2 regions of the Streptococcus iniae genome follow, and region 1 is predicted to be linked to the other one. Evidence: predicted binding sites of a transcription regulator. Region 1 holds the regulator's gene; the other holds the start of a gene.
What was found. Region 1 encodes Rex, which represses fermentation and respiration genes when NADH is low (regulators of the CRP and FNR family bind a similar motif). Its sites were predicted from a motif close to TTGTGAANTANTTCACAA; they were not measured.

Region 1 (15,580 bases):
GGTTATCTTGATGGTTAGTCATGGCGCGGCCATGTGGGGCTTATGTCTAGAATTAGGCATTACATTTCCACCAGGTGTTTTCTTCACCAACTGTTCTATTTGTGAATTTGATTATGATGCAGGCCAATTTACTTTAAAAAAATTAGTGCAACCAACTAATAACTTCAAGAGCTATCATTTTTAACATTACCAAAGCCCACATCAGCTCGACACTTTTTTAAGCACACCTTTAGAACAGACAGTAATAATTGAAGTCAATTCCCTCTAGCGCCCTTTCCTTAGTTGTGTGCTTACTATCATTTCTTAAAAAAGGAGTATTATAATGAATACAGAAGCTAAATTTCCAAAAGATTTCCTATGGGGTGGTGCGACAGCTGCAAACCAATGCGAAGGCGCCTATGATAGAGATGGTCGTGGCTTAGCCAATGTTGATCTTGTTCCTATTGGAAAAGACCGTCTCCCAATTATTACCGGTCAGAAAAAAGTTGATCATTTTGAAGACAATTATTTTTATCCTGCTAAGGAATCAATTGACTTTTATCATCATTACAAAGAAGATATTGCTTTGTTTGCTGAAATGGGATTTAAAACTTATCGTATGTCTATTGCTTGGTCTCGCATTTTCCCTATGGGGGATGAGAGTCAACCAAATGAAGCTGGTCTTCAATTCTACGAAAATGTTTTTAAAGAATGTCATAAATATCAAATTGAACCTTTGGTAACCATTACGCACTTTGACTGCCCTATGCATTTAATTGAAACTTACGGAGGCTGGCGTAATCGTAAAATGATTGATTTCTATGAAAACCTTTGCCGTGTGATTTTCAGCAGATATAAAGGTCTTGTTAAGTATTGGTTAACTTTTAATGAAATCAATATGATTTTACACGCACCATTTATGGGAGCTGGTTTATCTTTTGATGAAGGTGAAAATGTAGAAGAGGTGAAATACCAAGCAGCTCATCATGAATTAGTAGCATCAGCCTTGGCCACTAAAATAGCTCATGAAATTGATCCTAATAACAAAGTTGGCTGTATGTTAGCAGCAGGGCAATACTATCCAAATACAGCACATCCACGGGATTATTGGGCATCTATGCAAGAAGACCGTCATAATTATTTCTTCATAGATGTTCAGGCGCGTGGGAAGTATCCTAATTATGCTATGAAGCAATTTGAGAGGGAGAAACTTGACATCAAGATGACTGAAGATGATTTGAAACTATTAGCAACTCATACAGTCGATTTCATTTCATTTTCATATTATTCAAGCCGAGTCGCATCAGGTGATCCAGATGTTAACGAAAAAACACAAGGTAATATTTTTGCCTCCTTAAAAAATCCTTATTTGAAGGCTTCAGAATGGGGTTGGCAAATTGATCCTCTTGGACTTAGAATAACCTTAAATGCTATTTGGGACCGCTACCAAAAACCACTTTTTGTTGTTGAAAATGGTTTAGGCGCAATTGATACTCCAGACGAAAACGGTTATGTTGAAGATGATTATCGTATTGATTATTTAAGAGAACACATCAAAGCAATGAATGATGCTATTAATTGTGATGGAGTGGACTTACTTGGTTACACAACCTGGGGTTGTATTGATTTGGTTTCAGCTGGGACAGGGGAAATGAAAAAACGGTATGGTTTTATATATGTCGATAGAGATAACTACGGCAATGGAAGTTTAAAACGTTCTAAGAAAAAATCTTTTGATTGGTATAAACGTGTGATTGCTTCACAAGGAGTAGATTTAGATTAACTCAGACAGCATTAAGATTTAGGGCTTTTAGTAGCCCTTTTTTAATCGAATAAATTAGCTTAAAGTAGAACTTATAGTGTATAATAGGAGAAAGGAGTTTATATGAAATTCGAGAAAAAACAAGTGATTTACCTTATTATTGCCTTTATTGCTTGCTATGCTATTCAAGCCAACTGGCAAGCTGGAACTGATATTATTGATAGTGTTTATAAAACAAGCCTTCCTTTTTTGTATGGAGCAGCACTAGCTTATATTGTTAATATTGTCATGGGAGCTTATGAAAATCTGTTATCGCATTTTTTCAAACCTGAGCATCATTTTCAATTAAAACGAGGTATTTCGATGGTTTTAGCTTATCTAACCTTTTTTGCCTTATTTTTTTGGATCATTTCGATTGTTATTCCAGATTTAATTTCAAGTATTAGTAAACTACTGACTTTTGATACCTCTTCCATAAAAAAAGTGATTAAAGATTTAAATGACAATCAACTCTTGAACAAATGGATGGATTATATTGGTGGAGATGCTAAAATTACGGAGACTATTTCTGGCTATAGTCAACAACTCCTACAAAAGTTTTTAGCAATATTAACGAATATTCTAACGTCAGTATCAGCCATTGCATCAGCTATTATTAATGTTTTTGTTAGCTTTGTCTTCTCCCTTTATGTTTTAGGAAATAAAGAACAATTGGGACGTCAAACAAATACGCTAATCGATACCTACGCTGGAAAGTATGCTCATGGTATTCACTATGTCACTGGTATTTTACATCATCGTTTCAGAGGATTTTTTGTTAGCCAGACCATTGAAGCAGCTATTTTAGGAACACTAACTGTAATAGGAATGTTGATATTTCAATTTCCTTTTGCAGCTACTATTAGCATATTAGTAGCATTTACCGCTTTAATACCTGTAGTTGGCGCTTATATTGGGGTTACTGTTGGTTTTGTTTTAATCATGACTCAGTCCTTTTCACAAGCTGTTTTATTTGTCATTTTTATTGTTGTTTTACAGCAATTTGAAGGTAATTTAATTTATCCTAGAGTTGTAGGTGGCTCAATTGGCTTACCAGCAATGTGGGTTTTGTTAGCTATTACAATTGGAGCTTCTTTAAAAGGTATTGTTGGTATGATTATTTCAGTGCCACTAGCAGCAACTTTATATCAGATGTTAAAAGACGATATCGCAAAACGTCAAGCAATTGAAAAAAAGCAAATTTCTTAGGAAATTTGCTTTTTTTTCGAATAAAATAGTGGAGGGCATTTTATGTACAGTATTAAATTAGAACACGAAACCTTGCTACCACGTGAGAGATTGGTCAGATATGGCGTAGAGACATTAAGCAATCAGGAACTCCTAGCCATCTTACTACGAACAGGCAATAAAGAAAAACATGTGATGGAGCTATCTGCTTATTTATTGTCTTCGCTTGATAGATTATCAGATTTAAAGCAGATGTCACTTCAGGAGTTGCAACAGTTATCTGGTATTGGAAAGGTAAAATCCATTGAAATTAAAGCAATGCTTGAACTTTCAAACCGAATCCAGGCTGAAAAACAAGGAATAGAAAATCAGATACTTTCTAGCCATCAAATAGCCAAACTAATGATGCACGAATTAGGGGATAAAAAGCAGGAGCATCTAGTCGCCCTATATTTAGATACTCAAAATAGAATTATTGAAGAAAAAACAATTTTTATCGGCAGTGTTAGACGCTCAATTGCTGAACCAAGAGAAATTCTACACTATGCTTGTAAAAATATGGCTACAAGTCTCATTATAGTTCATAACCATCCCTCAGGTTCAACAGAACCAAGTGAAAATGATTACCATTTTACAGATAAAATAAAACAATCATGTGATCATATTGGAATTGCATGCCTAGATCACATCATTGTTAGTAAAGAAGGGTATTATAGTTTTAGAGAAAAATCCAATCTTTTTTAAAGAGTATAGGATTGAATGAAATAGTTAAATATTTCAGCATCTTGGCTTCGAGCATTTTGTAAAAGTTCGGGATGCCATTGTAAGCCAATAAAACCGATTTCAGAATTATTAGAAATCACAGCTTCGATGGTTTCATCTCTTGGATCTCTAGCAATAACAGAGAGATCAGGAGCTAAATCCTTGATACATTGATGGTGCAAGGAATTTATTGCTGCTTGCGATCCAAAAATATCATTAAGAAATGATGTTTCTTCAATAGTGATATCATGACAAGTTGTATCAGATGGTGTCTCTTGCCAATGACCTGAAATATTTTGATGAAGACTGCCACCTAGAAATACATTCATTAATTGCATGCCTCGACAAATTCCTAAAATAGGCTTTCTTTGTTTAATAGCTTCTTTGATCAGTTCGATTTCATATTCATCTCTTTCAAGAAAGAAGTCATCATCAAAGGCATTTTTGTCTTCATTATAATATTTAGGGTCAACATTTTGACCACCTATAAGAATTAATTTATCAATGTTAGAGACATAAGTCTGTGCAGCCTCTTGATCACCAATTGGCAATAAAAGAGGAATACCACCTGATTTTATGACGGCTTCTGAAAAACCTGCTGGCGCATATGTCCAAGGCAGGTCATCAAGTGTTCTATTTAAACGCTGGTTTGCGCTAATTCCGATGATTGGTTTAGGCATTAAAACTCCTAGAAATTATTATTATGATTCATAAAGTAAAGAAGGGTTTGTAGTTCGCTTGTTAGGTCAACGTATTGAACAATTACCCCTTTAGGGACTTGCAAATGAAAGGGAGCAAAACTTAGGATCCCTTTGATTCCTGCTTCAACTAATTGGTCAGCAACTTCTTGTGCATAGATACTGGGAACAGTTAAAATAGCAGTTTCAATATCACTTTCTTGGACATGCTCCTTAATGCTTGAAATGCCATAAACTGGGATACCATCACTTGTTTTTGTGCCTACAATATCATTATCATCGACATCAAAAGCCATTGCTATTTGCATCTTATTACGGTCATGGAAGCGGTAGTGTAGTAAGGCACGACCAATATTACCACAACCAACCAACAAAACATTAGTTGTTGAATGGTCATTTAGTAAGTCAGCAAAAAAGTTCATCAATTTAGTCACATCATATCCAAAACCACGTCGTCCAAGCTCACCGAAGTAAGAAAAGTCTCGACGAACAGTGGCAGAATCAATGCCCATTGCATCTGCAATTTGTTTTGAGCTAGCTTTCTCAACTTGATCGGCATGAAATCTTTTAAAAATACGATAGTAAAGTGATAGTCGTTTAGCGGTTGCTTTTGGAATAGATTTATCAATAACCACAATAGTTACTCCTTTTTTAATGTTAATTAATTTCTGTCTTATTTCTATCTCTATTGTAACAAAAAGTTTGTGAATTATGCAACAGCTAAACAAAAATATTCCATTAAAATGAGAAATTGAATAAAAAAAGACGTTATCATTAAAGTAGGGTCTCTAATAATAACATCACTTGGATTAATGCTTATTTTCTTGGCTTAAGTAGAAGTAGAGGTCACCAAAATTTCCCTTATAATCTAATTCTTTTCCATTTACAAGAAGTTTTTTAACCTTTAGATAATCAGCTATCAAGATATTACAAGAATGTTGGGCTCTTTCTAAAGCTTCCATATCATCATAAGTAATGATTTTTTCTTGTTTACTTTCGTTGTAATAAGTAATCTCAATCATATCTTACCTCCATAATAGATTAATATACTTATTATACCTATTTTGGTAGAGTAGCTCAACTGATTGGATTAGAGCTCTTCTTTTGTGAAAATACCACGTTCTACTAAACTATCCATTAAAAAATAAAATTTGTCCTGTAATATTTTAGTTTGCTCTGATTTAAAGATATTAACAAGTCGTAATCCAGACATATCAGTAATAGCTAGTTTAAAAGAAGTCAAATCTTTATTGATTGTAATTTTTAGAGGAAACCCCTGACCAGAGTTTGGAACTTCTTCTAAAAGCCTTGTTAATTCATAATGACCAGGTTTAGTTTGAAAAAAGGTTGTATCTCTTAAAGTGTATTTTTTGATGTCTGAGCTAATCGCGTAGCGATAGCGACAGTCTTTTAGGGCAATTTCTTTTTCAAAAGCCATCTTATCCTCCAATGATTGTTTTTAAGTGTTTTGTTAATAATTGAACGTCATCTAAATGATTGAGTTCAGAAAAAGACACGCGAATGGATTCTTTTAATGCAGGAGCAGTTTTCCCATAGTAATTTTCTAAAACATGACTAGGCTGAACATTTCCGGCTGTACAAGCTGAACCAGTTGAGATAGCAAAACCTTCAAGGTCTAAACGAGTGAGCAATGTTGCATTGTCACAGTTTGGGAAGCCGATATTAAGAATATGAGGCAAGGATTCTTCATTCTTAGTCAAATAAAAGTCAATACCAGACAAGTGATTTAAAAAACTTTCTTTTAAGTTTGTCACAGTTTGCCAGTGTTGGGATTTCATTTCATAGGCAACTTCAAGGGCTTTAGTCATACCAACAATACCAATCATGTTTTCAGTGCTAGCACGCCTTTTTTCTTCTTGATCCCCCCCATGAAGAAGTGAATCAAAGTGCAGGGGATTTGCATAGAGAAAGCCGACACCTTTGGGACCATGAAACTTATGTGCTGAAGCTGATAACAAATCAATTTTTGCAGTTATAGGAGAAATTTCAATTTTCCCCATAGTTTGAACAGCATCGACATGAAAAACAGCTTGATGATCTTTAAGGGCTTGTCCAATTTCAGAAATGGGTAATAAATCGCCTGTTTCATTATTTGCTGCCATAACACTAACCAAAATGGTATCTTCGCGCAAAGCATCCTTGATTTGCTGAGCAGTAATGTGTCTGTTTTGAGGTTTAATATAAGTCACTTCAAAACCAAACCGTTCCTCAAGATATGCCATAGTATGTAGAACAGAGTGATGCTCGATACTTGTTGTGATCAGGTGTTTTCCTTTAGACTGATTTGCAAGGGCATAACCCTTGATTGCTGTATTATTACTCTCAGTTCCTCCGGAGGTGAAAATGATGTTTCGACTTTCGACACCTAGTAATTGAGCAATACTTTGCCTACAATCTCTCAATGTCTTATTTGCGGCTCTTCCATAACTATGAATACTAGATGGATTACCAAACTGACCTTGCATACTTTCTGTCATAGCTTCTATAACAGACGGTAATAATGGAGTAGTGGCAGCATTATCAAAATATATCATGTTTTATTTCTCGTCACCACTGAAATTAAAAAGTGGACTGAGTGGTTTTCTTTCGTGAATTCTGATGATAGCTTCTGCAATTAATTCGCTAGCTGATAGGTATGTGGCATTGCTTGGCACTTTATTTTTAGTTAAGACAGAGTCAGTTACTAAAATCTCTTTAATTGGTGCAGCTTCTAAAATTTCTGCAGCACCGCCAGCAAACAGACCATGGCTTGAAACAGCATAAATCTCGGTAGCGCCACCACGTTCCAAAATTTTAGCTGCTTCAGCAAAGGTTTTACCTGTGTTTAAAATATCGTCAATAATAATTGCTTTTTTTCCTTTTACATCTCCAATGATATAACCTTCTTCACGCTCACTATCATCTTGAGCATAATCAATAATAGCAATAGGAGAATCTAAATATTCTGCCAAACTACGTGCACGTTTGATGCCAGAGTTTTTTGGACTAACCACAACAGTGTCTTCACCAGAAATTCCTTTTTTACAATATTCTGCAGCAAAAAGGGGAACAGTAAAGAGATTATCAACTGGTAAATTAAAGAAACCTTGCACCTGAACGGCATGCAAATCAAGGGTAAGGACACGATCGACACCAGCCTTAGTTAGCATATTTGCTACTAATTTTGCTGTAATTGGTTCACGTGTCTTAGCAATTCGGTCTTGACGTGAGTAGCCAAAGTATGGAAGAACAACGTTAACTGTGTTAGCACTTGCTCGTTTACAAGCATCAATCATAATCAACAATTCCCAAAGATTATCATTTACAGGGAAACTTGTTGATTGAATAATGTAGATATCATCTCCACGGACTGTTTCTTCAATATTAATCATAATTTCGCCATCAGAAAATTTACGTGATGACAATTTTCCAAGTGGAATACCAGCAGCTTGAGAGATTTTCTCTGCAATGGCAGGATTAGAAGTGAGTGAAAACAGTTTGATTTGCTTATCAGCATATCGTTGAATCATGATAATATTTGCTCCTTGCATCTTTTAGGGAATAGTTTAGGATACTATTCATAATTTTGTAGACATTACTATTTTATCAGAAAAACAGAAAAATGACAGTTTTTCTGTTGTCTTTACGAACGATTTCTTAAGGTTTTAGTAAAACGGGCGACTTTACTTTTGGCATATTTGAAAGAAATCTGGTTTTCTAATAAAAACTTATCAAAGTCATTTTGCCCTTTAATAGGGTCGTCAACTTCAAGTTCCAGTTCATAATCAATTACAGAAGAGTAGTGATTATAATCTAGAGCCATTTTGCCGATAGCAGTATCTGTTTCACGTCTAGTTGTTGTTAAAAATCCAAAGCATTCTAATTGGCCACAGTCAACAGATGTTTGTGCAATCATTTCTTTTATGGGATTCTCATCTAATTGAAAATTTTTAACCAGCTGTTTTGCCACTATTAAATCTAAAGAAACGTTGTACTCACGATTTCCAATTTTTTCAGGAACTTTTAAAGTCATTTCGGCACTATCGTTGAATGTTCGGATTCTGAGGGACATTCGATTAGCTTTTAAATCGAAATTTGGTGTATCAATGTAATAATTTGTTTGCGTTAAGGGCTCAATATGAGACAGTTTCACAAGGAGTCGGTTGTATTCATCTTTAGTTAGAAGGGTTTTGTATTCTATTTCAAGGTTGGGCATGTGTCGTTCCTTTTGTTGGTTTTTTATGCTATAATAAATTGTTATTTCAATTTTATATTAAAGTTTAGACTTTGACAAGAAAGGTGTGATTCTGTGGCATTAGACTGGGAAGTTTTTTTGGATCCGTATATTCAGACTGTTGGCGAATTAAAGATTAAACTAAGAGGGATTCGAAAGCAATTCCGAAAACAAAATCGCTATTCTCCAATTGAATTTGTAACGGGTCGTGTAAAATCTGTAGATAGCATAAAGAAAAAAATGATCATGCGTGGTGTTTTGGAAGAAAATATCGCTCAAGACATACAAGATATAGCCGGTCTCAGAGTTATGGTTCAATTCATTGATGACGTTGAAGAAGTATTGCACTTATTGCGAAAAAGAGAAGATATGACCATCGTTTATGAACGGGATTACATTCATAATATGAAAGAAAGTGGCTACCGGTCTTACCATGTTGTGGTAGAATACCCAGTTGACACTATTGAAGGCCGTAAAAATGTTTTAGCTGAGATTCAAATTCGTACCTTAGCAATGAATTTTTGGGCCACAATTGAACATTCGTTAAACTATAAATATAGCGGTGATTTTCCTGAAGAAATCAGAACTCGCTTATCTACAACAGCCAAAATCGCCCTAGAATTAGATGAAGAAATGCGGAAAATACGAGATGATATCCGAGAGGCACAATTATTATTTGACCCCATAAATCGTAGCCTCAGTGACGGTGTAGGAAACAGTGATGACACAGATGAATTATACAGATAAAGCTACTCGAGTAGCAATTATAGCAAATGGAAAATACCAAAGTAAGCGCATTGCTTCAAAGTTATTTTCTGTTTTCAAAGATGACCCCGATTTTTACCTTTCAAAGGTAAAGCCAGATATTGTGATTTCAATTGGGGGTGATGGCATGTTATTGTCAGCATTCCATATGTATGAAAATGAGCTAGATAACGTACGTTTTGTTGGAATCCATACTGGCCATTTGGGGTTTTATACTGACTATCGTGATTTTGAAATTGATAAATTGATTGAAAACTTGCGCTTTGATAAGGGAGATCGTGTTTCTTACCCTATTTTAAAAGTTATTATTAGTCTGGAAGATGGGCGTGTTATCAAGGCAAGGGCTCTAAACGAAGCAACAGTTAAGCGCATTGAAAAAACAATGGTTGCTGATGTCGTTATTAACAACGTTAAATTTGAAAGTTTCAGAGGTGACGGACTTGCTGTGTCAACACCAACGGGAAGTACAGCCTATAATAAGTCACTAGGAGGGGCTATCTTACATCCTACTATTGAGGCTCTACAATTAACGGAAATTTCAAGTCTTAATAATCGCGTTTTCAGAACCATAGGCTCGTCATTGATTATCCCCAAAAAAGATAAAATCGAGCTCTTTCCTCAACGGGCTGGTATTTACACTGTTTCAATTGATAATAAGACCTATAACCTCAAAAACATTAAAAAAGTTGAGTATTACATTGACTGTGAAAAAATACATTTTGTATCTACCCCAAGTCACACCAGTTTTTGGGAGAGGGTTAAGGATGCTTTTATCGGAGAAATTGACGAATGAGATTTGACTATGTTGCAGATAAGAGAACCAAAGTAAAAACCTTGCTCAAAAGTCATGACGTGTCAAAAGGATTATTAGCAAAAGTCAAGTATCGAGGTGGACAAATATTAGTCAATGGCGTTGCGCAAAACGCCATTTATCTTTTGAATGTCGGTGATCTTGTTTCGATAGATATTCCAAACGAACAACCTTTTGAAAAATTAGAAGCTGTGTCGCATCCATTGGACATTGTTTACGAAGATGATCACTTTATGGTTATTAATAAACCATTTGGCTTTGCTAGTATTCCAAGTGCAATTCATTCCAATACCATTGCAAATTTTGTTAAAGCTTATTACATCGAAAAAGATTATCCCAATAAACAAGTTCATATTGTAACCAGACTTGATCGTGATACTAGTGGATTGATGCTTTTTGCAAAGCATGGTTATGCTCATGCAAGACTTGATAAACAATTACAAAAACGCTCTATTGAAAAGCGCTATTATGCCTTGGTTTCTGGGCAGGGGCAACTACCTGACCACGGAGAAATCATCGAGCCTATCGGTCGATCAAAAGACAGTATCATTACAAGAGCTGTTGATCCTATGGGAAAGTATGCTAGAACTAGTTATCAAGTGATTGCGCGTTATCCTCAAAATGTTCATTTGGTAGACATCAAACTTCATACTGGCAGAACCCACCAAATTCGTGTTCATTTTTCACACATTGGTTTTCCTTTGTTAGGGGATGATTTATATGGTGGTAGACTTGATTTAGGGATTACGCGACAAGCTTTGCATTGTCATTTCTTAGGTTTTTATAATCCTTTTGAAAAAAATGACACTAAACATACAATAAATTTGACAGATGACTTTGACAACGTTATCATAGGTTTACAGAAAAAATAAAAGAGGTATTATTAAAATGGGTATTAGAAGTTTGTTTGGTGGTTTAAGAGAAAAAGTTGTTGGACAAAACATTAAAATCGTTTTCCCAGAAGGTAACGATGAACGTGTTGTCCGTGCAGCAGCTCGTCTTAAATTTGAAGGTCTTGTAGAACCAATTATTTTAGGTGAAGCAGCAGATGTTCGTAGCCTCCTTACAAAACTAGGTTTTGCAGATCAGAATTATACAATTATTAATCCTGAAACTTACGAACAATTTGAAGAAATGAAAGCAGCATTTGTTGAAGTCCGTAATGGTAAAGCAACAATGGAAGATGCTGACAAAATGCTTAAAGATGTTAACTATTTTGGTGTTATGCTTGTTAAAATGGGCCTTGCAGACGGTATGGTTTCAGGTGCTATCCATTCAACAGCAGATACGGTACGTCCTGCACTTCAGATTATTAAAACAAAACCAGGTATTTCAAGAACGTCTGGCGTTTTCTTAATGAACCGTGAAAATACAAGTGAACGTTATATTTTTGCTGACTGCGCTATTAACATTGATCCTAATGCACAAGAATTAGCTGAAATTGCAGTTAATACAGCTGAAACGGCAGCAATTTTTGACATTGATCCTAAAATTGCCATGTTGAGTTTCTCAACAAAAGGCAGTGGTAAAGCGCCGCAAGTTGATAAAGTTACTGAAGCAACTAGAATTGCTAAAGAACTAGCCCCTGAATTAGCTTTAGATGGTGAATTACAATTTGATGCTGCTTTTGTTCCTGAAACAGCTAAAATTAAAGCACCAGACAGTGATGTTGCTGGTCAAGCAAATACTTTTGTCTTTCCAGACTTGCAATCAGGTAATATTGGTTACAAGATTGCACAACGTTTAGGGATGTTTGATGCAATTGGTCCAATCTTGCAAGGGCTTAACAAACCAGTTAATGATCTTTCACGTGGATCAAGTGCTGAGGACATCTATAAACTAGCCATCATTACCGCAGCTCAAGCTTTGGAAGCAAAATAATTGAGATTTTATAGAGTGCATCATTACTTTGCTTGTGATGTCACTCTTTCTTTTTATTACAATAGGAGAAGACGATGCTTAAAAAAATTGCTCTTATTACTGGTGCATCAGCTGGTTTTGGTGAAGCTATTGCAAGTCAATTAATCAGAGATGGTTATTGTGTTATTCTGGCTGCTAGGCGACTAAACAAATTGGAAGACCTTAGAGATCAGTTTGGTTTAGACAAAGCCTATGCGTTAAAGATGGATGTCTCAGCAACAGATAGCATAGATCAAGCAATAGCTAGCTTACCAGAAGAATGGCGAACTATTGATTTATTGATTAATAATGCTGGACTTGCGCTTGGTTTAGACAAAGCATTTGAAGCAGACTTTACAAAATGGCAAACCATGATTAATACAAATATTATTGGACTAAGCTATCTAACCCATCGTATTCTACCAGATATGGTTAAGCGAAATTCCGGAATGATTATCAATATAGGATCAACCGCTGGAACGATTCCATATCCAGGTGGAAATATTTACGGAGCTAGTAAGGCATTCGTTAAACAATTTTCCCTTAATTTAAGAGCTGATCTTGCAGGTACAAAGATTCGAGTAACTAACATTGAACCTGGGCTTTGTGAGGGAACAGAATTTTCATCTGTTAGATTTGATGGCGATCAACAAAGAGTTGAAGCTATCTATGCTGGAGCACATGCCATTCAACCTAAAGACATTGCTAATACCGTTTCTTGGATAGCAGCGCAACCGGAACATGTTAATATCAATCGAATTGAAATCATGCCAGTTTCACAATCCTATGGCCCCCAACCGGTTCATAGGGATTAAAATATCAAAAAACAATTAAAAAGCCAACTAAATTGGAATTCTGTGTTACAGAAAACCAGACTTGTTGGCTTTTTCTTTAAATATGATAGCTTGTAGAACTTTATAAGCTATTGATAGAATGTAATAGGACTTGTTATTGTTAGTAAATAAGTAGAATAACTGTGCCTGTTTATCATTTTTTAGGGTTTTAATAGTCGTCGGAGATTGATGGTCCAGATGTGACATCAGACCAACCAACAATTGCTTGTGCCGTTTCGTCAAGGTATTGGCTTAATATTGGCTTTAAATCTTGAACGATATCAATGCTACCCAAGTAATGTTTTTGATGGTCTCTAATGGCATAATAGGACTGAAAGTAAATATGGTCAAGAGAAGCAGAAGGCAAGAGAAGGTGTTTACTATCTGCTCTTTCAGGGTCAGATAATTGCTGGTAAAGCCAAGGTTCAAGTCTACTTGTTTGATCTGGAAAAAATGTTCCATTAAATTGTTGGTTGTGAAAGGTGAAATGGCCATCTTTGTCAGAAATCCTTAATTGGTATAGGAAATCCTGCAAACAAGAACTTGAGTATTTTTGATAAAAGTTATTCAAGTAACGACTTAACCTTAAAATAGTATCAGCACTGTCTAATATTTCTTGATTAACATAAAAAGAGTCTGAGGAGCCTAATTGATGGCTAAAAAGTAAGTGAGGTTTGTCGAGAGTTTCAATAGGGGTAAAAGAAAAAATGGCGTCAAACGGCCCCTTTACCTTTTCTATTGCATCTATTATATAAATAGAAAAGAGATCACTGTAATAGGTTTTTAGTTTTGTGTAAAATTCAGCTTCAAAGGGATTGTTAGGGTTTTCTAAGGCTATTATGTTAAGATATTTATTCATACTGTAATCATACCTTAATTTGAATAGATATGGCAACAGAAATGATTTTTGTCAATAGAGTAGGAAAGTATCATAAAATCAGATGATTGGCTTAGCTTTTAAACTAGTACTATGGTTATAATAAAATAGTATTAATTATTCTTAGAGGTGAGGTAATGAGACAAAAAATCATATTTTTAGATGTCGATGGCACATTAGTAGATTACTATAATACAATTCCCGACTCAGCAATTAAAGCCGTTCAAGAAGCCCGTAAAAAAGGACATCTGGTATATGTTTGCACAGGTCGTAGTCGCTCGGAAATGCCAGAAGCCATTTTAACTCTTGGATTTGATGGTATGATTGGTGGTAACGGTTCTTATCTTGAACATCATGGAAAAGTGCTTATGCACCAAAAAATGTTAACAAAAGATGTTAATGATATTGTTGATTGGCTTCAAAAACGTGGCCTAGAGTTCTATTTAGAGTCACATAATGGCCTTTTTGCTAGCAAAAATTTTCGAGAACATGCCCGACCTGTTTTTAGAACTTACGCAATGCGAAAAGGAAAAAGTGAAGATGACGTTAAAAGTCTAGAAGCTGAGGATGCCTTGTATGGTTTAATTTATAATGGTGGAGAACCTTATCCTGATGATGTCAATAAGGTCAGTTTCATTTTAAAAAGTTATCAAGATCATCTGGATTCCATTAAAGCCTTCCCGCATTTAGAGGCCCATACTTGGGGTGGTCGAGGAGAAACAGCACTCTTTGGTGATTTGGGTATTAAAGGGATTAATAAGGCAATTGCGATTGATGTGCTGCTAACTCATCTTGCCTTAGACAGAGAAGATACAATTGCATTTGGTGATGCGAAAATTGATATTCCAATGCTAGACTATTGTAAAATTGGGGTGGCAATGGGAAATGGTGGTCCAGAAATCCTTGAAATAGCTGATATGATTACAGATGATGTTGAAGAAAATGGACTCTACAATGCCTTTAAAACATTAGGTTTATGCCAATAATAAGTACTCAAGATAAGACTGAGTTTTCTCAGTCTTTTTTAATTTTTGACCTCAAAAATTAATCAAAGATTTCGACTAATAGGTCAACTTATGTTATGATTTCATAAAACCATTAATATATTGTTCAAGAAGGATGGAAAGCAACTCTTAGTCAAGAGCATCATTTAGTGGATATTAAGCAAGGCTTTTTTACTAATGTCATATAAACAACAGGATTGATTAAAATGGAGAAGAGATGATACGGTTTGAAAATGTCTCAAAAGAATTTGCTGGAAATCTTGTTCTAAAAGAGCAAAATTTCCATATCAAAGACCGCGAGTTCTTTGTTCTCGTTGGTTCTAGTGGTTCAGGTAAAACCACCTTATTAAAAATGATTAATTGTCTGATTGAACCAACTTCAGGGAAAATTTACTTGGATGGTAAAGAGCAAAAAGACTTAGACTTAAGGGAAATGAGACTGTCGATAGGCTATGTGTTACAACAAATTGCCTTGTTTCCACATTTAACAGTGGCAGAAAATATTGCTATTATCCCCAAAATGAAAGAGTGGTCTAAGGACCAAATTGAAACAAAAACGAGAGAGTTACTTGAGAAAGTAGGCTTGAACCCTGATGACTATTACAACCGCTTCCCAAGTGATTTATCAGGAGGAGAACAGCAAAGAGTTGGCATCGTAAGAGCTATTATTTCTCATCCTAAGATTTTGTTAATGGATGAGCCGTTTTCGGCATTAGACCCTATCTCAAA
Region 2 (15,580 bases), 330 kb from region 1:
GTAATCCAATAAAGCTTCTTGATCCAGTTTTCCACCTAAATGATAACCTTCTAGTAAACTCTGTAAATAGAGTCCTGTGCCCCCAACAATAATGGGAACTTTTCTTTTAGCAACTATCTGCTCAATTGCTTGAGTGGCATCATTAACAAAATCAAAGGCAGAGTAGTTGTCATCAATTTCCCTAATATCAATTAAGTGATGTTTGGCAGCTGCTTGCTCTTTAGGACTTGCTTTTGCGGTCCCAATATCAAGTCCTTTATAAACTTGTTGACTATCCCCAGAAATAATTTCTCCATTAAAAGCTTGTGCTAACGTTATCCCCAGACTTGTTTTTCCAACAGCTGTTGGCCCTACGACTACTATAATTTTTGTTTTCATTATGCTCTTTCTATTAAAAGGGTCTTACTGACATCTTTTTCTTGATATTTAACTCTTTTTTCGTTACCATATATTATAACACAAGAGGCAGAGTCATTAAAAATGTCCCGCCATAGAAACGGAGTAAGAGTATGACTAAGAAATATCAATTTGCTAAAGGTTTAGCTACAGGTGTTTTAGCCACTGCTGCCACTGTTGCAGGAGCTATCTTTGCAGTTCAAAAAACCATTATTGAACCAGAAGAAGAAAAAGAAGCTTTCATTGAAGAAAATCGTAAAAAAGCCGCACGTCGCCGTGTAGCTCGTTAGTCACATAAAAACAGTTGGTTTTGTTAAGAACCAACTGTTTTTTGTGATTGTAAAAACCTTATATAGAGAACTAGCACATAAGTCACTAGCACTAAAGCTATGGCTAATTCAGGATAGACTAACAAGCTCACAAGACCTTTTATGCCTAAGAAGCTCAGCGCCATTTTCAGGGAAGTTGCACTAATAACATAAGGAAATGTAAAGGCTGAAAAGCCTGGGGTAAAAGGTCGCTTCAAAAGTTTAGGCAGCTGCCATATGACAAAAACGTAAAGAGTTTGAGACGAAAATAGTAGGAAAACTACCATACTTGTTTTGGGATGGGGAAATGTTGACAGGTATCCTGCAAGTAATAAGGATAAAGGTGCACAAAAGGTCGAAATATTTGGCAAAAAGGCATCTGGTAATCCTATCTGATAGGTTTTTTTTAAAAGAATCGGGAAGATAATAATAGTCATCACAAGGCAAATCCAAAAGACAACTTGCCCCAATGTGAAAGCCTTGCTGGCAGGTGCTGTTAGTGATGACATGGCAACCCCTACAAAGAGCACTGTCCAAGAAGGGTAAACATTTTCCCATTTAAAAGCAAAGACAAAACGGTTAAGGTAATAGGCAATTAAAATGAGATTTGAAATCAGATTCATCCACCAAAAAACAGTTCCTACAAGTGCCCAACCACTTTGTATTAAAAATGAGGCAAAGAGCATTCCCACCATAAAGAAGGTTGGAAAAACAGAGGCAACAATCGGCAATTTTAATTGATTTAAAGCCTCTTTGGGATGACGAATAATTCCCATAATTAGTAAGCTATACATGATCAGAGCTAAAGGAATTGTCAGCCATTTTACAGCTGGTAAAAAGCCAGCAAGAAGATTTCCTAAAGCCATTGTTCCTAAGATTAATCCTGAAAAAACTAGCGGAGGATTTTGATAGTGTCGCATCATAACTGCCTCCCTTACTTAGACAAAGCGATGATTTTTAAAGCGCCTTTTAAAACTAAAGCAAAAATCAAGCTACCAATTATTAAATCCGGAATGGGAGATTGAAAGAAATACACTAGTAAGCTGCTAAGCATCACGCCAATATTTATCACAATATCATTTGACGTAAATAGCTTACTTGCCTTGATATGAACTTCAGTTTGATCTACTTTTAAGACCATGTAATAAGAGATTAGGTTAGCCAGTAAAGCCATTAGAGCAATCACAAACATCCCCAAGGGATTTGGAAGGTAATCGTGATTGAGACATCTGTAAATAACTTGTAGAAAACCTAATAAGGCTAAAATCAGTTGGAAATAGCCAGCTAGTGCTGATACTTTCTTTTTAAATAAGAGTGACTTTCCAACAGCAAATAAGGCCAAGCCATAAACAAAACTGTCAGCCAACATATCAAGACCATCTGCAGCTAGCCCTAAGGAATGCAAGTAGTAACCGGCCAGTTCCTCTAAAATAAAAAAGGCTATATTAATAATCAAAACTTGACCTAAAATGAACTTCTGCAGCATTTGCTTAGTGTCAGTTGCTTCAGCCTCTTCTACAGTAAAGTCTTCTACTAGTTGTGTTTGTAATTTCAAGTCATCAAGGGCTTCTAACAGTTTTTGGCTATCTTCTTGGTGGGTAACTGCTACTTGGTTTTTAGCAAGATTTACCTTAATAGTCTGGACCTTCTCGAAATTTCCTAGGACAATCCTTACTAGTTGCTCCTCACTTGGGCAATCCATACCTTTTAACTCAAAAATAGTTTTTCGTTGTGTCACTTTAATCACCTTATTCTTATCTTTTATCCATTAAAAACAAAGTCTATTATACCATAGAAAATCATAAAAAGACCTAGTCAAACTAGATCTTCATTACTTAAACAGCCGCCATTTCAGGTAAAACTTCTCCAAGTGCAGCAAGGCGATCCGCCCATTCTTGACGTGTTAGGCCATTTTCTGAAACGTATCGATTGCGCTCATGAGCACGGCATTCTGGTGAACAGCCACGAAGGTATTTAGCTTCATTTTCTTCTGAAGCAAAAATTTGATCGTTACAAAATGGGTTAGCACAATTCACATAACGCTCACATGGTTGCCCATCAAAGTAATCTTTACTGATGACTACAGGGTTAACATGGTTAATTGGCACAGCAATACGTTCATCAAAAACATACATAGCACCATCCCAAAGTTCACCTTGAACTTCTGGATCTTTACCATAAGTTGCAATACCACCATGTAATTGGCCAACATCCTTAAACCCTTCACGGACCATCCAGCCTGAGAATTTTTCACAGCGAACACCACCTGTACAGTAGACAACAACACGTTTTTCCATGAATTTATCTTTATTATCACGTACCCATTGTGGTAAATCACGGAAATTACGGATATCTGGACGAATGGCACCACGGAAGTGACCAAGGTCATATTCATAATCATTTCGCGTGTCCAAAACAACGGTATCTTCATCAAGCAAGGCTTCTTTGAATTGTTTAGGATTTAAATACTCACCCGTTACTTCAAGAGGATTGATATCATTATCAAAATCATTATCTTCAAGTCCTAAATGAACAATTTCTTTTTTGTAGCGAACAAACATTTTCTTGAAAGCTTGCTCGTCTTCTTCATCCATTTTAAACCAAAGGTCAGAAAAACGTTCATCACTGTGAACCCAGTCCATGTACTTTTGAGTTGTTTCATAATCACCAGAAACAGTTCCATTAATACCTTCATCAGCAATCAGAATTCTTCCTTTTAAACCAATAGATTTACAAAAAGCAAGGGTTTTTTCTGCATATTCTTGGGCATTTTCAATGGCAACATATTTATAATAGAGTAGGACTCTAATTTTTTCAGACATAGTATCTCCTATAATAAAATTCACTTTAATAGAACTATTATAGCCTCACTATTTCTCAGCTTGCAATAAATTTGCTTGCGCATAAAATCACAAGAACTAAGTTCAAGGCAAGTTTCAATTAATTGACTTGACTTATCTTTTGTGTCAGAATAACCTTACTATAAGAAATAAATAACTAATCTTAGAAAAGGCAAAATCAAATAGGAGAAAAAAATGACTTACGAATTGTGTTTAGAATACGGAACTTATCCCTTGACAATAGCTGATGCTCAATTTGGACAAGATACTGTTATTCCCGATTTCATTAAAGAAGATCACTTACTCCTAAGTAAATTAGAGAACATGAATAAGCTTTTTCATGAGTTATTTTTAACCATTGAGTGTCAGTTTCACTATGTTGGTTATGATAAGCCTGAAAAACGCCAAGAAATTAAAAAATTATACGCTGAAGTAAGCCAATACCTTCAGGAAAATTACCCTAACCACGATATTATTATTACAAAACTGTTAGTCGCTTAAAGAAAAAAACACTGGAAATCTTTAATTTCCGGTGTTTTTTTATGTATTAATTAAAGGGACTTCCAAATATCTTGGTTGTATTGTTCAATGGTACGATCAGATGAGAAGAAGCCTGCTTTTGCAATGTTCTTGATAACTTTTGTCATCCAAAGCTCTTGATCTTCATAATCTGCTAACATTTTCTCTTTAACAGTAATGTATTCAGCAAGGTCAATTAGGGTCATAAACCAGTCTTTACTGATTAATTCATGATGTAATCTTTCAAGTCTTTCCGCATTTCCTAATGCTAGCACTTCTTGACTGACAATGAAATCTACTGCAGCTTTAATGGCTGAGTCCCCTTGGTAATACTCTTTTGATACATAAGATGCATTGGCATACAAATCAATAATGGTATCTGAATCTTTACCAAATGTGTAGATGTTGTCCATGCCGGCTAGCTCTGCAATTTCAACATTGGCACCATCCATTGTTCCTAGTGTCAAAGCACCATTAAGCATGAATTTCATATTACCAGTCCCTGAAGCTTCTTTTGAAGCCAGTGAAATTTGTTCTGAAATATCTGTTGCAGGAATAAGATGTTCTGCTACAGTCACATTGTAATTTTCAACTAAATGCACATTCAAATAGGGACTCACTTCAGGGTCATTATTGATTAATTCTGATAAGCAAAGAATTAAATGAATGATGTCTTGTGCAATGATGTATGCTGGAGCAGCTTTTCCTCCAAATATCACGGTAATTTTACGTTTAGGAAGGTTCCCTTTTTTGATTTCTAAATATTTGTGAATCACATACAGGGCATTCATTTGTTGACGCTTGTACTCGTGGAAACGTTTGATTTGTGTATCAATAATAGAGTTCTCGTCTAATTCAATCCCTTTATTATCTTTCAAATAGCGTTTTAAACTTAATTTATTAGCATGTTTAATATCAGCAAGTTTGGTGTGAACTTCTTTATCATCAGCAAAAGCCATTAATTTTTCAAGTTTTGTAGCATCTGTTAAATAGTCATCACCAATTAGGTCTTTGATATAATCAGCAAGATCTTGGTTAGCAAATTCTAACCAGCGACGGAAAGTAATCCCATTTGTCTTGTTGTTAAATTTGTCAGGATACAATTCATAGAAGTCTTTTAACTCACTGTTTTTTAAGATTTCTGTATGAAGCGCAGCTACCCCGTTAACAGATGTCGCAAAGTGAATATCCATATGTGCCATATGAACACGACCTGTTTCATCAATAATTTGAAGACTAGCATCGGATACTTTTGCTCTGATCAGTTCATCTAATTTTTCAATGATTGTAACAAGATGAGGAACGACTTCATTTAAGAATTCTAATGGCCATTTTTCAAGAGCTTCTGCTAAGATGGTGTGATTAGTGTATCCAACCATGCTTGATACAATGGTAACAGCTTCTTCAAAGGCAATGTCATGTTTTTCTGTTAAGAGACGAATTAATTCTGGAATAACCATTGATGGGTGCGTATCATTAATTTGAACGTAAGCATAGTCAGCCAAATCATGAAGGTTTGAACCACGTTCTATAGCTTCATCAATTAATAATTGCGCAGCATTTGAAACCATGAAATATTGTTGGTAAATACGGAGCAATTCTCCATTTTTATCGGAATCATCTGGGTACAAAAAGAGTGTCAAGTTTTTAGCAATGTCCGTTTTATCAAATGAAATACCATCTTTAATCAGGCCATAGTCAACCCCTTCAATATCAAAAAGGTTCAAATAGTTTTTGCTTTCACGTTTATAGCCCAAAACATCAATGCGATCAAGACGTGATTTCAAGGTAAAGTTTTTGAAGGGCACATCATAAGTTACATCTGTTGGCACCAACCATGACTGGTCTTCAATCCAGAAGTTTGGCTCTGCTTCTTGTTCGTTATGATTGAAGACTTGCTTGAAAAGACCACAATGGTAGTTTAAGCCAACGCCTTCCCCGTTAATTCCAAGTGTTGAAATAGAGTCAATAAAGCATGATGCTAAACGGCCAAGCCCACCATTTCCAAGAGAAGGTTCTAATTCCACATCTTCTACTTCTGCAAGAGATTTGCCTGCTGCGGCAAGTTCTTCTTTGATGCCTTTATAAATCCCAAGATTAATGAGATTATTTGACAGTAATTTTCCAATTAAGAACTCCGCAGAAATGTAGTAAACCTTGCGTTTGGCAGTGTTTTTTGACATTTGGCGAGCTTCTTCTTTAACAAAATTTAGCAATGAAAGGTAAATTTCTTGATTTGAAGCTTGTGAAAGTGTTTTTCCAAGTTGCTTTTCAGTGTAAGTTGTAAACGTCGTCATAATATCCCCTTATTCTTTAATTCTTCAGACTTGTATTTGCTCGACCGTAGAGTTCTGTCAAGCCAATTAAATAATCTTTGTCAGCTTCTGTTAAATCATCCGCTAACATACGCCATTGCCAGTTTCCACCAACAGTATTAGGCATGTTCATACGGCTATCTGCATCCTTATCCAGTAAATCTTGCATGCATAGGATTGCAATATTCCCAACAGAGGCAAAAATAGTTCTTAACATCGCTTCTGTAATGCGTTCACCTTCAGCACGATGCAAATACTTATCAACAAAACGTGCCTGTTGAACAGTCAAGTTTTCATACCAACCATTAACAACTTCGTTATCATGTGTACCACAATAAACGATGCTATTTGTATCAAAGTTATGTGGCAAGTCAATGCTTTGACTAGTCACATCATATAGGCCGAATTCTAAAATTTTCATTCCAGGAAAGCCTGTGGCAGCCAGTAACTGCTCTGCTTTTTCATCAATATACCCGAGGTTCTCAGCAATAATTGGCAAATCACCTAATTTTTCACGAACTGTTTCAAAGAGTTCAAAGCCAGGTGCTGACGCCCAACGGCCATTTCTAGCTGTTTTATCACCGCCAGGAATTTCCCAAAAATCAGAGAAGCCTTTAAAATGATCGATACGGACTTTGTCATATATTTTGCAACTCTCTTGAATACGGAATACCCACCAGTCAAAATCAGATGCTTGATGATTTTCCCACTTGTAAATGGGATTGCCCCAAAGTTGACCATCCTCACTAAACCCATCTGCAGGAACACCCGCAATGTATTGAGGTTTCAATTCTTCATCAACTTTGAACAGTTCAGGCATTGTCCATACTTCAACACTATCAGCTGATACATAGATTGGCATGTCCCCAATAATAGAAATATTATTTTCATTAGCATAAGCTTTTAGAGCTAACCATTGTTGATAAAAGAAATATTGGCAAACTTTATGGTAAGAAATAACAGACTGCAATTTTTCTCGGTAAGCTACAAGGGAAGCTTGATCACGTTTGATAATTGCTTTATCATCCCATTCTTGCAAAGCTTTATTGTCAAAATACTCTTTGATAGCCATAAATTCTGCAAAATCAGAAACCCATGAAGCTTCTTTTTCAAAAGCAGCAAGCTTGTCTTTACCATCGCTACTCTTTAAAAAATTAGCAACAGCTTTTTCTAAAATAGGGCGTCTGGCATTAAAAATCAAAGCATAATCAACGGATTCTGGATTTGATCCAAAATCACAAGTTGCAAAATCACTCTCAACAAGGTAACCCTCTTTGACAAGTAAATCAAAATCAATAAAATGAGTATTCCCTGCAATAGCTGAAAATGATTGGTAGGGAGAATCACCAAAACTTGTTGTTGTTAGTGGTAAAATCTGCCAATAAGTCTGCTTACTTTCTTTTAAAAAATCAATGAAATTGTATGCTGCTTCTCCAAAAGTTCCAATACCAAATTTGCCCGGTAATGAACTGATGTGCATCAAAATACCACTTGCGCGTTTCGTCATAATTTTCTCCTTGCTTGATTTATCTATGATGAAATTATAGCGCAACCGTTTGCGTAAGTCAATAAAAAAATAACATTCTTTTCAAAATGCTATTTTATCAATGCTATTTGTGCATGTCTCGTACACTTTCACGGACCTTTAAGGTAAATGGAACTAGAATTTTTTGACTTAGGGAATGGTTATCATCCTTAATAATTTCCATTAATTGTTTAAAACTAGTTTTACCTAGATTATCCACATTAATATCAAAAGTTGTCAGGTAAGGATGCACCAATTTACAGTAGGTTGAGTTATTAAAAGTAATCACAGAAATATCATCCGGAACTGAAATCCCAACGTAAGAAAGCAACTGAATCAGGCGAACGGATAAGATGTCACCGATGACAATTAATGCTGATGGTTTTGATGTGAACATTGTTTTTGTTAAAGCATCAACGTTGAGAGGGTCACTGCGATCAAACAGTAACATCGGTGTTGTTTCTAGACCTATTTTCATACAGCCTTTAAAGTAGCCAATGTAACGTTCTGAAGCAACTTCAGACTCTAAATCATCCGTAATAAATAAGATTTTTTCATGTCCCTTACTATGTAAATAATCAACAGCTGTTTTAGCCATTAACTGATTATCGTTATCGATGTAAGTAATATTATTTTCATCACCTTCAGGAGCCCCTACAATAACAAAGGGAATATTATTAGCCATCAAATATTTACGAACGGGATCGTTTTGCTCAGAATACAAAATAATAAAACCGTCTACCCGTTTTTGAAGATGCATGAGTTTAACTTGTTCTTCCAAAGCTTCTACTGTCATGGCTGTCGCAATTGACACAGTGTAATGATTTACCTTTGCTTCATGCGTAATAGTAGAGAGAATTTGCATAAAGAAAGGTTCACTCAATCTATCTTTAAAGGTGATTGGTGGAAAAACCAAACCGATATTATTTGTCAAACCACTAGCAAGCATTTGCGCAGCAACATTAGGAACATAACCTAAATCACTCATGGCCTTGCGAACTTTATCTTTGGTTTTTTGAGAAATGGAGTGATTATCTTTTAAAACTCTACTAACTGTTGAGGGATTAACTCCTGCTTTTTGAGCAACATCTTTTATGGTTACCATATATGCCTTTCCTATAAGCTATACGCTTTGATACTCTAACTCTTCCATGTTTTTTTCCATTATACAATTATCTAATCAAAAAGCAAAGTTCTTTCTATTTCAATCATTATTTTTTTCAAAACTAAAAAAATCATGTTTTAAACAAAAATTTTTAAAAAAAGTATTGACATTCTCTGCAAACGGTTGCATAATAGAGGTATAAAATATTTCTTAGGAGGAAATAGCTATGAAGTCATGGCAAAAAATTATCGTTAGCGGAGCAAGTTTAACACTTGCTAGTACACTTTTAGTTGGATGTGCATCTGGTTCTAAAGAAAAAACAGAATCAGCATCAGGTACAGACGCTAAAACTATCAAACTTTGGGTTCCAACAGGAGCTAAAAAGTCTTATGCTGATGCTGTTGCTAAATTTGAAAAAGATTCTGGTTTCAAAGTAAAAGTTGTTGAATCAGAAGATCCAAAAGCACAAGAAAAAATCAAAAAAGATGCAAGCACAGCTGCTGACGTATTCTCTCTTCCTCATGACCAACTTGGTCAACTTGTAGAATCTGGTACCATTCAAGAAGTTCCAGAAGAATACACAAAAGACATCGCTGCTACAGCAACTGAACAAGCTGTTGTCGGTGCACAATATAAAGGAAAAACTTACGCATTCCCATTTGGAATTGAATCACAAGTTCTCTTCTACAATAAAGAAAAATTAAGTGCTGACGATATTACATCATACGAAGCAATCACAAGCAAAGCTACTTTTGGTGGTAAATTTAAACAAGCCAACTCATATGCAACTGGTCCTTTATTCATGTCAGTTGGAAACACACTTTTTGGTGAAAAAGGTGAAGATGTTAAAGGAACAAACTGGGGCAACGAAAAAGGTGCAGCAGTTCTTAAATGGGTTGCTGATCAAGCAAACAATAAAGGTTTTGTTAACTTAGATGACAACAATGTAATGTCTAAATTTGCTGAAGGTGCTGTTGCTGCATTTGAAACTGGCCCTTGGGACTATGCTGCTGCTCAAGAAGCAATTGGTAAAGACAAACTTGGCGTTGCTGCTTATCCTAAAGTAACCATCGGTGGTGAAACTGTTCAACAAAAAGCTTTCTTAGGTGTTAAATTATACGCTGTTAACCAAGCACCAGCTAAAGGTGATACAAAACGTATCGCAGCAAGCTACAAATTAGCATCATACCTTACAAATGCTGAAAGCCAAAAAAATCAGTTTAAAACACGTAACATCGTTCCAGCTAATAAAGATATCCAAGCTTCTGAAGAAGTTCAATCAAATGAACTTGCTAAAACAGTTATCACTATGGGATCTTCAAAAGATTACACTGTTGTTATGCCAAAACTTAGCCAAATGGCAACATTCTGGACTGAAAGTGCTGCTATCCTAAGTGACACATATAATGGTAAAATTAAAGAAGGCGACTACTTAGCTAAATTACAACAATTTGACAAAGACATCGCTGCTACAAAATAACTTGTTCTAGCACTATATTAAAAGGTCCAAAACAGACTTGAGTTTGATCTCACTAGCGTTATCTACTCATTATCTTAGGAGTGGAACCGAGCTCCACTAATTCTTGTGGTTCTTGGTCCACTCCTACTTGTTTTGTGACTTCTAGCATAGTGCTACTTAAATCTTTAACAGTTTTGAAGATTTAAGTAACACTTAGCTATAAAAAGGAGAAATTCAATGACTAACACTAACGTGACTGTGTCAGATGCCCTAAAAAATGGTGGCTTTGATATTAAATTATCTGCTATCATCATGGGCTTTGCAAACTTTGCTAACAAACAATTGATCAAAGGCTCACTCTTTTTGCTAAGCCAAATTGTTTTTCTAATAGCATTTTTCACACAAATTATTCCAGCTGTTCATGGGCTTATTACCTTAGGAACACAAACACAAGGAATGGTTACCAAAGAAATTGATGGCATTAAATTACAAGTTGCTGTTGACGGCGATAATTCAATGTTGATGTTGATTTTTGGACTTGCTGCTCTCATTTTTTGCTTGGTTTTCGCCTATATTTACTGGTGTAATTTAAAGAGTGCTGCTACTCTTTACCAACTCAAAAATGAAGGTAGTCACATCCCAAGTTTCAAAGAAGACGTTTTAACACTTACCAATGGCCGTTTCCATATGACTTTAATGGCTGTTCCCTTAATTGGTGTTCTTCTTTTTACCATTTTACCTTTGGTTTACATGATTTGTTTAGCTTTCACAAATTATGACCATAACCATCTGCCTCCAAAATCATTATTTGATTGGGTTGGATTAGCAAACTTTGGAAATATCTTTTCAGGTCGTATGGCTGGAACATTTTTCCCTGTTCTTTCTTGGACTCTTATTTGGGCAGTCTTTGCAACTGTAACCAACTTCTTCTTCGGAATAATCTTAGCTCTTTTGATTAATACCAAAGGATTGCAATTGAAAAAAATGTGGCGAACTATTTTCGTTATTACCATTGCTGTGCCGCAATTTATTTCCCTTCTAATTATGCGAAACTTGCTCAATGATGAAGGCCCAGTTAATGCTCTCTTACAAAAAATAGGAATCATTAGCCATTCATTACCATTCTTATCAGATCCTATTTGGGCTAAATTCTCAATTATTTTTGTTAACATGTGGATTGGTATTCCTTTTACAATGTTGATTGCAACTGGAATTATCATGAATTTACCCAGTGAACAAATTGAAGCTGCTGAAATTGACGGCGCAAGTAAGTTCCAAGTTTTCAAATCCATTACTTTCCCACAAATTCTTTTGATTATGACACCAAACCTAATTCAACAGTTTATTGGAAACATCAACAACTTTAACGTGATTTTCCTTCTAACTGGTGGTGGCCCTACAAACTCCCATTATTATCAAGCAGGATCAACCGATCTTTTGGTTACCTGGCTCTATAAATTAACAGTTACTGCAGCAGACTATAACCTAGCCTCAGTAATTGGTATCCTCATCTTCGTGGTATCAGCAGTCTTTAGTTTACTTGCCTATACCAGAACAGCATCTTACAAGGAAGGAACGGCTAAATAATGAAAAACAAACGCAGATTTCAATTAGGCTTAGTCTATGCCACTCTTATTCTTCTTTCAATTGTTTGGCTCTTTCCAATTGTTTGGGTAATCCTGACAAGTTTCCGTGGTGAAGGTACTGCCTATGTTAATTATTTCTTACCCAAAACACTTACTCTAGAGAATTACATCATGCTCTTTACAAATGAATCTTTTCCTTTTGGAAGATGGTTTGTTAACACTTTTATGGTAGCGACATTCACTTGTATCATTTCAACCTTTATAACAGTTGCAATGGCTTACTCCTTAAGTCGTATCAAATTTAAACACCGTAATGGTTTCTTAAAACTGGCACTTGTTCTAAACATGTTCCCTGGTTTTATGAGTATGATTGCTGTTTATTATATCTTAAAAGCTCTTGGCTTAACTCAAACCCTTACAGCACTTGTTCTTGTTTATTCTGCTGGTGCTGCTCTTGGATTTTACATTGCTAAAGGATTCTTTGATACCATTCCTTATTCACTTGATGAGTCAGCCATGATTGATGGTGCCAGTCGAATGGAGATTTTCTTCAAAATCACTTTACCACTATCAAAACCAATCATCGTTTACACAGCCCTATTAGCCTTTATGGGCCCTTGGATTGACTTCATCTTTGCCCAAGTTATCCTTGGTGATGCAACAAGCAAATACACTGTTGCTATTGGTCTTTTCTCAATGCTACAAGTTGATACCATCAATGAATGGTTTAGAGCTTTTGCAGCAGGATCTGTCCTAATTGCTATTCCAATCACTATTCTCTTTATCTTCATGCAAAAATATTATGTTGAAGGTATTACTGGAGGATCTGTAAAATAGAACTTCCCCTTAAAGGGCAACCATTCTTCTACTTTTTAGAAGGATGGTTTTTTGATTTCCTTACAAGAAATGGCTACAATTTTCTCTTTCTTTGTGAAAAGACTTGAAATGAATGGACTAGACTTGGGTTAAGCCTTGACTTTTATAGATATTTTGTATATAACAAAAGTATGAAATCTAAAGTTACAATCAAAGACATTGCCAGAGAAGCAGGTGTTTCAGTTGCTACTGTTTCTTATGTTTTAAACAATCGAAACGATCAAAAAATTAGCGATGAAACAAGAGATAAAGTACTTCATATTAGTAACTTACTCAACTATACTCCCAATCAGGCTGCACGTTCACTTGTGACACAACAATCCAATAGTATTGTTCTTTATTATAAAAACAGTTCTTCATTATTAGTTAGAGCCGAACAGATGTACACTATTGAAGTACTTTCTTCTTTTCTTCACAAACATGATTACCAATTGGTTTGTCTAACAGAAAATACCATTGAGAAATTTGATTGGGCCGATCTTATTTTAACTTTAGACTGCGATAAAGATACCTTTTACAAAATTGGTCAATTGAATTTTAAGCCTCTGATTGCCTTAAATAGTCTTATCAATGACCCATTGTTTTTCCAAATCACTACTGACTATTTGCAGTTAAAGCAAAAAGCAGACACCTTTTTCAAAGGAAAACCTTATACTTTTATCAGTCTTCCAATCAATGATGATAACCTCAGACATAGACTCTTAGAATTCTTTCCGTCAACTGTTTTTCTTGAAACAATTGACCATACACTTGCTGATTTAACTGAAAACATCCTAATCATTGATGACTCATTAGACAAAGTCTTTGAACATCACCAAAATAAACTGTTTCTTCCTAAATTAAGTAAAGAAAAATGTGCGTTCATTTTAAGAGCTATTGAATGGGCTAAAAAAAGGCAACCTGATAAAAATCATGATATTTTACTTTAATTTAGCCAATAAAACCCTAAAAAACCAACACAATGAAAAACAATTGCTTCCAATTTATTAGGAAGCAATTGTTTTTTCTAAAAATCCCATGAGGGAAACCTTAATAAGCCCTGATATCATCTCTAAAGTGTGTTTTATAAAATACCAAGGTTAACATTAATAAAGTCCCAAACACCTGTGTATGCATCACAAAAAGGGGATTTGAAGCAAATAAACTGATTCCGACTGAAACTAGGGTTGGTAAAGCAAAACAGTTAACCATTAGCCCAAAACATTCTGAATAACTTTTTATATCAAATAATCTTGATTTTCTGCTCAAGGATAAAAACAGTGTGCCTAAACCAATAACCAAAAACGTAGCAAAATAAATTAAAAGTGAAAAACTGAGTAAAAGATAAGCAAGAAGACTGGCTTTATTACTCTGATACCACTGATCATTAATAAACTGTTTAACAGCCTTTACGTCTTTAAATTGCTTCAAGGACATTTCCTTTCCACTGACTTGAGCTGTCATCATTTTACCCTCTGGCGTAACAAAGATCCACCTTTTTTCTGTAAGGATAATATGCCTTAATTTTTTTGCTTTTAATCTTTCTTTTTCTTGAGGGCTTGGTAGAACGGCTAACGCCACTTGTCCATCCCTAATGAGCTGTGAATTGCCTTGGTAACGATTAGCAGTAATCTCACCTTGACTGAATGCAAGAAAGGTTTTATCTGTAATAGGATCTAAAGCCCTATTCACAATTTTCTCTACTGAGTAAGTCTTAAGTTGCGCATAGTGGAGGGTAACAGGAATCATAATTAAGGCGTTCAAAAAAACAATTAGGAGGAAATTTTGCCACCATCTAAAGCTATCAAGATGTGAAAAGATAGCCTTAGGAGTCATGCTATAAGCAAAATAAGAAATTGGAAAGTGTTTCTTTGTTGTCATTAATAAGACTCCTTGTTTTATTATCCCTTAGTTCCACCACTTGTCAATCCAGATACAAAGTTCTTTTGTAAAAAGAAGAAGAGAATTGAAATAGGTATAGCAATTAAAATAGCACCCGCAGCAAACAAAGTAACCTTAGGATTTCTAGCATCATTTGTAATAAAAGATTGTAAACCAACAGCTACAGTATAATGTTCTTGTGACCTTAACAAAAATTTAGCTAACATAAAATCTCCAAATGGTCCCATAAAAGCCCATAGTGCCTGAACAGCAATCATTGGCCTCACTAAGGGCAAGACGATTTGATAGAAAGTTCTCAAATGTCCAGAACCATCTAACTTAGCGGATTCATCTAAATCATATGGTACGGTATCAAAATACCCTTTCATCAGCCATGCATTCATTGGAATGCCTCCGCCGACATAAATTAAGATTAAGAACCAATAGTGATTTAAAGCATTAAATAACCAAGCCATCACAAAATAGGCTGTCAATGCTGCCATAGTAGGTACCATTTGAACGACTAAGAAAAAGACCAAGCTTTTCTTACGGCCAACAAACTGATAACGACTATAAGCATATCCCGTTAAGGTAATCACTGTTACCTGAATCACCATTGTGAAAAAGGCAACCACTAAAGTATTCCAATACCAACGCAAGTAAAGCGTCTCATGAAACAATGTGTTAAAGTTTGCTAAGGTCCAAGGCCCCTTGATATTAAAATTAAAAGCTGTCGTGTTTCCAGGCCTAAAAGCCGAGCTGACCGTTACTAAAATCGGAAATAAGATAAC

Region 2: a site for Rex is predicted at 3,602-3,619, ahead of trhO (oxygen-dependent tRNA uridine(34) hydroxylase TrhO). Genes of this name have one in related genera too.

The regions. Positions count from the first base shown of each region.
Region 1 is NZ_CP132230.1:1,102,718-1,118,297, reverse strand. It holds gene Q9317_RS05580 (histidine phosphatase family protein) at 1-184, shown strand, start outside; gene Q9317_RS05575 (6-phospho-beta-glucosidase) at 323-1,762, shown strand; gene Q9317_RS05570 (AI-2E family transporter) at 1,865-2,989, shown strand; gene radC (RadC family protein) at 3,032-3,712, shown strand; gene Q9317_RS05560 (gamma-glutamyl-gamma-aminobutyrate hydrolase family protein) at 3,709-4,410, opposite strand; gene Q9317_RS05555 (redox-sensing transcriptional repressor Rex) at 4,419-5,063, opposite strand; gene Q9317_RS05550 (DUF4649 family protein) at 5,238-5,450, opposite strand; gene Q9317_RS05545 (DUF1831 domain-containing protein) at 5,519-5,866, opposite strand; gene Q9317_RS05540 (cysteine desulfurase family protein) at 5,868-6,983, opposite strand; gene Q9317_RS05535 (ribose-phosphate diphosphokinase) at 6,987-7,958, opposite strand; gene Q9317_RS05530 (CYTH domain-containing protein) at 8,072-8,644, opposite strand; gene yjbM (GTP diphosphokinase) at 8,738-9,409, shown strand; gene Q9317_RS05520 (NAD kinase) at 9,384-10,220, shown strand; gene Q9317_RS05515 (RluA family pseudouridine synthase) at 10,217-11,110, shown strand; gene pta (phosphate acetyltransferase) at 11,127-12,119, shown strand; gene Q9317_RS05505 (SDR family NAD(P)-dependent oxidoreductase) at 12,194-12,952, shown strand; gene Q9317_RS05500 (hypothetical protein) at 13,140-13,829, opposite strand; gene Q9317_RS05495 (Cof-type HAD-IIB family hydrolase) at 13,985-14,833, shown strand; gene Q9317_RS05490 (ABC transporter ATP-binding protein) at 15,069-15,580, shown strand, end outside.
Region 2 is NZ_CP132230.1:767,987-783,566, reverse strand. It holds gene miaA (tRNA (adenosine(37)-N6)-dimethylallyltransferase MiaA) at 1-381, opposite strand, end outside; gene Q9317_RS03800 (DUF3042 family protein) at 510-686, shown strand; gene Q9317_RS03795 (TDT family transporter) at 710-1,624, opposite strand; gene Q9317_RS03790 (cation efflux transmembrane domain-containing protein) at 1,639-2,442, opposite strand; gene trhO (oxygen-dependent tRNA uridine(34) hydroxylase TrhO) at 2,540-3,526, opposite strand; gene Q9317_RS03780 (hypothetical protein) at 3,740-4,045, shown strand; gene glgP (glycogen/starch/alpha-glucan family phosphorylase) at 4,096-6,360, opposite strand; gene malQ (4-alpha-glucanotransferase) at 6,377-7,885, opposite strand; gene Q9317_RS03765 (LacI family DNA-binding transcriptional regulator) at 7,989-9,008, opposite strand; gene Q9317_RS03760 (extracellular solute-binding protein) at 9,235-10,488, shown strand; gene Q9317_RS03755 (carbohydrate ABC transporter permease) at 10,705-12,054, shown strand; gene Q9317_RS03750 (sugar ABC transporter permease) at 12,054-12,890, shown strand; gene Q9317_RS03745 (LacI family DNA-binding transcriptional regulator) at 13,061-13,858, shown strand; gene Q9317_RS03740 (DUF1189 family protein) at 13,959-14,789, opposite strand; gene Q9317_RS03735 (sugar ABC transporter permease) at 14,810-15,580, opposite strand, start outside.